Regions from separate parts of the Halobacillus sp. Cin3 genome, predicted to be linked through region 3. Evidence: riboswitches for the same ligand, from Rfam matches in the RefSeq annotation. Region 3 holds a riboswitch; each other region holds the start of a gene.
What was found. A riboswitch is a leader RNA that binds a small molecule or an ion and turns the genes downstream of it on or off. The one in region 3 is predicted to bind S-adenosylmethionine.
Positions count from the first base shown of each region.

Region 1: it holds a riboswitch for S-adenosylmethionine, as region 3 does, so the genes downstream of both, QMA39_RS17145 (PLP-dependent aspartate aminotransferase family protein) here and QMA39_RS05050 (methionine ABC transporter ATP-binding protein) in region 3, are expected to answer to the same signal.
Region 2: it holds a riboswitch for S-adenosylmethionine, as region 3 does, so the genes downstream of both, QMA39_RS08505 (methionine ABC transporter ATP-binding protein) here and QMA39_RS05050 (methionine ABC transporter ATP-binding protein) in region 3, are expected to answer to the same signal.

Region 1 covers NZ_CAMZMV010000006.1:93,155-95,418, forward strand. The annotation lists gene QMA39_RS17145 (PLP-dependent aspartate aminotransferase family protein) at 1-1,201, opposite strand, end outside; SAM riboswitch class I at 1,334-1,442, opposite strand; gene QMA39_RS17150 (PLP-dependent aspartate aminotransferase family protein) at 1,519-2,264, opposite strand, start outside.
Region 2 covers NZ_CAMZMV010000002.1:73,268-75,531, reverse strand. The annotation lists gene QMA39_RS08510 (TlpA disulfide reductase family protein) at 1-300, opposite strand, end outside; SAM riboswitch class I at 400-502, shown strand; SAM riboswitch class I at 667-780, shown strand; gene QMA39_RS08505 (methionine ABC transporter ATP-binding protein) at 859-1,884, shown strand; gene QMA39_RS08500 (methionine ABC transporter permease) at 1,877-2,264, shown strand, end outside.
Region 3 covers NZ_CAMZMV010000001.1:934,334-936,597, reverse strand. The annotation lists gene QMA39_RS05060 (iron-containing alcohol dehydrogenase family protein) at 1-289, opposite strand, end outside; gene QMA39_RS05055 (carboxymuconolactone decarboxylase family protein) at 387-734, opposite strand; SAM riboswitch class I at 911-1,014, shown strand; gene QMA39_RS05050 (methionine ABC transporter ATP-binding protein) at 1,089-2,132, shown strand; gene QMA39_RS05045 (methionine ABC transporter permease) at 2,089-2,264, shown strand, end outside.

The DNA of each region.
Region 1 (2,264 bases), on a different contig from region 3:
TCACCCCACTCGCCGCAAGCTCTTCGACGGAAAGCTGCTGGTGGGTCGTGGACGCCGGGTGGATGATCAGAGATTTCGCATCGCCGACATTGGCGACATGGGACCACAACGAGATGTTGTTGATCACCTGACTCCCAGCCTCTCTGCCTCCTTTGATTCCAAATACGACAATGGAACCGTAGCCGCCCTCTAAATATTGATTGGCCAGTTCATGGGCCGGATGGTTTCTCAAGCCTGGATAGGAAACCCATTCCACATCAGGGTGCTCCGCCAAGTATTCAGCCACTTCCCGGGCATTATCTGAATGACGTTCAACACGAAGGTGAAGAGTTTCAAGTCCCTGCAGCAGAAGGAAAGCGTTCTGCGGGCTGAGGCAGGAGCCAAAGTCACGAAGCAGCTGGACTCTGAGTTTTGTAATGTAGGCGAGCGTGCCGAAATCGGCTGTATAAACAATGCCGTTGTAGCTCGGATCCGGCTCTGTAAAAACAGGGAATTTCCCATTCCCCCAGTCAAACTGCCCGCCGTCTACGACTACACCTCCGATAGCTGTTCCATGCCCCCCAATCCATTTCGTAGCCGAGTGGACGACAATGTCAGCTCCGTGTTCAATCGGACGGCACGTGTAAGGTGTGGCAAACGTGTTATCGACGATCAATGGAATCTGATGCTCATGGGCAATGGCGGACACCTTCTCAAAATCAAGCACGTGAAGACTCGGATTACCGATGGTCTCAGCGAAGACGGCCTTCGTATTCTCATTGATGGCCTGTCTGAAATTTTCCGGATCGACCGGGTCAACAAAATGAACGTTAATGCCATATCGCGGTAAAGTGTTGGCGAATAAATTATAAGTTCCGCCGTATAAATTGGATGCTGCCACGACTTCATCCCCCGCACCAGCTACATTCAAAATGGCCAGGGCAATGGCGGACATGCCTGAAGCCGTCGCTACCGAGGCTACTCCGCCTTCCAGAAGAGCCATACGTTTTTCAAATACGTCCACCGTCGGATTACCGAGTCGGGAGTAAATATTCCCCGGTTCATCGAGGGCAAATAGACTCTGGGCGTGATCGGTATCATGAAACACATAGGATGTGGTCTGGTAAATCGGAACGGCCCGTGAACCTGTCGTAGGATCCGGTGACTGTCCTCCGTGCAGAGAGATGGTATCAATATCGTATCCTTCAAAAGAGTTGGTCATTGTATGTCCTCCTAAAGTTTATTATTCACATCATTTTAATCAGTTTTAAAATCAAGTAGTCCTTTGAGCATCTTTATTCATGCAAAAAGCCCTCTTCCATATAAGAAGAGGGCTGAACGTGCTGATATCCTCCTCTTATCTACCAGATCCATGATCTGTAGGACTTGGCACCTTTTCAAACCGATGTTTGAAGGTTGCCGGGCTTCACAGGGCCTATTCCCTCAGCCGCTCTTAATAAGAGTACTAGTTATTTAATTTTGATTATGATGAGAATTATAGCTGACCGTCTGCATTAATGTCAATAACATTCTGAATTTTTATTTTATTGAAGTGTCGATAGTGCTTTTCAGCTGATGAATGATATCTTCACCGCTCTCAATTCCGATAGATAAGCGGATGACGTAATCGTTCACTCCGATTTTTTCGCGTTCTGATTCTGACAGAGCCCTGTGTGACGTACGGACAGGGTACGACACGGTCGTCTGGACACCAGCGAGTGTCGGCGCAATTTTGATCCATCCAAGAGATTTGAAAAAGGCTTCCACATCCACGCTCTCATTGAGCTCGATGGTAACAATCGCTCCATGGCCACGTTCAGATACGTATTCAGGATAAAACACCTTTTTGACCCCATTATGCTCCCGAAGAGCCTCTGCGACACTCTTTGCATTCGCAGACTGCTGTTTCATCCGGAGGGCAAGTGTTTTGGCCCCTCTCTGGGTCAACCATGCTTCAAATGGACTTAAATTCGCACCGAGGGTCACGATTTTCTGGGATGCTTTGGAAATCAGTGCTTCCGAACCGACCAGAACACCGCACGTGACATCACTATGACCACCTATGTATTTCGTAGCACTGTGCACAACAAGGTCCACTCCATACTCATAGGGCTGGACAAGATAGGGGGTGGCGAAAGTGTTATCCACCATCGTCTTTAAGCCGTGTTTTTGAGCGAGACTGCTTAGACCCTTCAAGTCTTCCACGCGTAGGAACGGGTTGGAAATCGATTCTGTATAAAGCAGATGTGTATGAGGCTGGATGAATTTCTCCACCTCGTCCAAAT
Region 2 (2,264 bases), on a different contig from region 3:
CGTATCGTATAAGCTTCGCCCATCATCAATCAATGTAGGCTGGTTAAGAAATTTCTCAGCATATTCCTTTCCGGCATCAGGGCTGCGTTCACGGCCCGGGACGTTGATCGTAACAAGCTCCACTTTTTCTTTGTCCATCGTTTCAAAGAGCTGCTCTTTTTTAGGTAAGTCTCTCCCGCAGTCAGGACACCAGGATGCCCAGAAAGTCAGGACGATCACTTTTCCGAAATGGTCGCTCAGACGATAGGTGGAGGGCTGATTTATATAAGAAAGTTCAAATTGAGGAGCACGTTCCTTCATGACTTCATCTCCTTGCTGTAAAAATATACCGGCGCAATAATCTTTGACGTCCGTATAGACTCCATGCTAACATAACATATAATTTCACAGCGACATCATAACTTATCCAGAGTGGTGGAGGGACTGGCCCTTTGAAACCCGGCAACCGGCGTAAAAGCACGGTGCTAAATCCTGCAGAGCACAAAGCTTTGATAGATGAGATTCCATGCAGTCTCTTCTATTTTAGAAGAGATTTTTTTGCATATACAGATGTTTTTCTTTTCTGAAAAGTGGCTCATTTATGTTGACACGCTGGTGGCAGAGTGCTAAAATCCACTTTGTGGTTATGAATTGAATTAAAGCACTAATAATTTAATAGATTAAAATCTCTTATCCAGAGTGGCGGAGGGACTGGCCCGACGATGCCCGGCAACCAGCAGGAGTAACCGACCTGTCAAGGTGCCAAATCCTGCAGAGTGTAACAGCTCTGACAGATGAGAGAACAGAAGATACAATGCTATTGAAACGCCATTCTGTTCTCGAACAGAATGGCGTTTTTTGAATGGGAGGGAACACATCATGATTACAATCAAGGATCTTTCTAAAGTTTTTCAAACGAAGGATCGGGAAGTAAAGGCTGTTGATGGTTTAAGCCTTACGATAAATAAAGGGGAAATCTACGGTGTTATTGGTTACAGTGGAGCAGGTAAAAGTACGTTTATCCGGCTGTTGAACCGACTGGAAGATCCAACAGAGGGGAGCATCCACGTAGGCGATCAGGATTTGACGGGCCTCAGTAAGAATAAACTACGCATTGCCCGGCAGGATATCGGAATGATTTTTCAGCACTTCAATCTGCTTTGGTCCAGAACGGTTTATGATAACATCGCTTTTCCTCTGGAAATTGCCGGTGTACCAAAGGAAGAACGGAGCAGAAGGGTGAACGAACTGATCGACTTGGTCGGTTTATCAGGCAGAGGAAACTCTTATCCATCCCAACTGAGTGGTGGTCAGAAACAGCGTGTAGGTATTGCCAGGGCGCTGGCCAACAACCCAAAAGTCCTCCTTTGTGACGAAGCCACATCTGCTCTGGATCCGGAAACGACGGACTCCATCTTGGATCTTCTAGTAGACATCAATGAAAAACTCGGACTGACCATCGTTTTGATTACGCACGAAATGCATGTCATCCGTAAGATCTGTCATCAGGTGGCAGTCATGGAGCAGGGGAGAATTGTTGAAAAGGGAGATGTTCTGGACGTATTCCTTCATCCTGAACAGCCAGTGACGAAGAAATTTGTTGATCAGGTGATGGGTGACCAGGAAAAAGAGCACTCTCTGAAATTGATCAAAGATAAGTATCAGTCAGGCAAAATCGTCCGGCTGCATTTTGTAGGAGAAAGTACCAACCAGGCGCTGATCAGTGAGGTCTCCAGGAAATTCGTCCTGGATGTCAATATTCTTCACGGCAAGATCACGCAGACGCAAAAAGGAGCTTACGGAACGATGTTTGTTCAGTTTGAAGGAGACAATGAGGAAGTGGCCCGGGCGATCGAATATATACGCTCTACTTCTGTTGAAGTGGAGGTGAACCCGGATGCTTAATGATTTTTTTCCAAACGTACGCATGGAGGATATGATTACGGCGACGAATGAAACGTTATACATGACGCTCATTTCCGTGGCCGGGACGTTTATTCTGGGAATCCTTCTGGGGCTGCTGCTTTATCTGTCAGGGCCCGGGGGTCTGTGGCAGAACAAAGTGGTCAATACGATTACGGCTTCTGTCGTAAACATATTCCGTGCCATTCCTTTCATTATTTTGATTCTACTGTTATTCCCATTCACTGATTTCCTGGTCGGGACGATACGTGGACCTAACGCGGCGCTTCCTGCGTTGATTATCGGAGGGGCTCCGTTTTACGCCAGACTCGTTGAGATTGCATTGAAGGAAGTGGAAAAAGGTGTGGTAGAAGCGGCTAAGG
Region 3 (2,264 bases):
CGAGATCAAGGACCTTTCCGCCTCCGATGCTGATCAAGACATCACAGCCCCGCAGGGCTTCACTGAGGCGCATGACCTCTTTGTGGGAGCACTCCCCAGCGTAGGCTTCCGATTGGACCGGCATCGTCAGCTTTGGAAAATAGGGCTGTGCAGCCTTCCACGACTGCTCACCGTGAATGATTCCTGCTTTTGAAAAGGCCTGGTTTTCCAGCATTTCTGGAAGATCCCTTAGAATTCCAGGCTCAGCTTTATAAATCGCAGGTGCTCCTTGTACAGTTACGTTTTTCATGGTTGATCACCTCTGGAAATGATATAGCCATCATTATCCAGATGACAGAATAATATGTCAATAACAAAACCGGGAGCAGGCCTCCCGGTTTTGTGAGTTAACGGTTTCGGAATTCATGAAGAATGTTCAGACCTGTGGTTACGGCCTGACTCATGGCAGAGCCTCCGCCATAAGCAGCTGATACACCCATCGTTTCAAGAATTTCCCTGTCTGAACAATCTGCTTCCACGCACTGATCCATATGGTAGGCCATACTGGCTTCATCTCCATCTTTCACACTGATAGCAAGAGCCATTAAGTGCTTGGTGCCCTTGCTCAGTTCTCCGTCTTCAAAGAACGAGCCGGTAAAGTGATTGTATTCCTTTGTGGCCTCCGGCAGGTGTTCGGTAAGGGTTTCAATGCCATTTCTATACTCTTTGAGCAGGTCTTCTCCTTGCTTGTTCATTCTTTCACTCTCCCTTTTCTTTGTTATTCCTTTTATTCCTTACTCTTCCAGACCTTTAAACAGCGTAATAGGCTTCCCGGCATATCTGTCTTCATTGATGAAATGTTGAGAAAATTGTTTACAAATGCAGAATGATGCGTTAAAGTTGTAAATCATAAACGAATAGCAACAACTAATTCTTATCAAGAGTGACTGAGGGAAAGGCCCGTAGACGTCACAGCAACCTTCCATGTGGAGTGGTGCTAAATCCGCCGGAATGATGATTTCCGGGAGATAAGAGTTTGGCTGATAGTTATGCGAAACTCTCTTCTTGATAAGGAAGAGAGTTTTTTTATTAGGTAAAGGAGGATTGTTATGATTTCCATCCAAGAGCTCAGTAAAATTTACACATCCAAGAAAAAACAGGTGATCGGGGTGGACAAGGTTTCTCTTGATATTCAGGAAGGGGAAATCTATGGAATCGTCGGATACAGTGGAGCTGGCAAAAGTACACTGCTCCGATGCATGAACATATTGGAACGCCCGACATCAGGAAAGGTTTATATCGATGACATCGATCTTCTTTCTCTGTCCAAAAAGGACCTTAGAAAAGCACGACAGTCCATCGGCATGATCTTCCAGGGGTTCCACCTTGCTATGGGGAAGACGGTTTTGGAAAATGTGGCCTTTGCATTGAAGGCGGCCGGTAAACCAAAACAGGAACGCAATGATCGTGCCAGGCATCTGCTGGAACTTGTAGGTCTTAGCGATAAAGCCGATCAGTACCCCGCTCAATTGAGTGGAGGGCAGAAGCAGCGGGTCAGTATTGCCCGGGCACTGGCCAACGATCCTAAAGTGCTGCTGTGCGATGAAGCAACTTCCGCACTCGATCCGAACACGACACAGTCAATCCTGAAACTATTAAAAAAAATCAACCGGGAACTTGGACTGACCATTGTATTGATTACACACGAAATGGAAGTGGTGAAAGAAATCTGCGACCGTTGTGCGGTCATGGAAGAAGGAAAAGTGGTAGAACAGGGGGCGGCCTATGAAATTTTTGCCTCCCCTCAAAATGCTTTGACAAAGCGGTTTATTCGAACAGTGATCGATTTCCATGTTCCGGAAGAACTGCTGAAAAAAAGCAGCGGCACCATTGTTCAGATGAAGTTTACCGGCGGACAGGCCGGGGATACGGTTGTGTCGGATCTGCTTCAGAACTATAAAATCAAGGGAAACATCCTGCATGGAAATGTGGATTACATACAGGAAAAAGCCCTCGGCACATTTGTCATGGAATTAACCGGTGACCCGCAGGAAGTCGGGAGAGCCGTGGAAAGTCTGAAAACGATACTGGATGAAGTGGAGGTGCTGAATCATGATCGATCAGCTGATCAACCTGTGGCCCGAGCTGAATAAATCATTTATGGAGACATTGATCATGGTGGGAATCGGACTTGGCGTAGCCGTTATCGCCGGTCTGCCTCTTGGACTGCTGCTTTTTGTAACCGACCGTGATTTATTTTTGGAAAACAAGTGGATCAAAGGAGC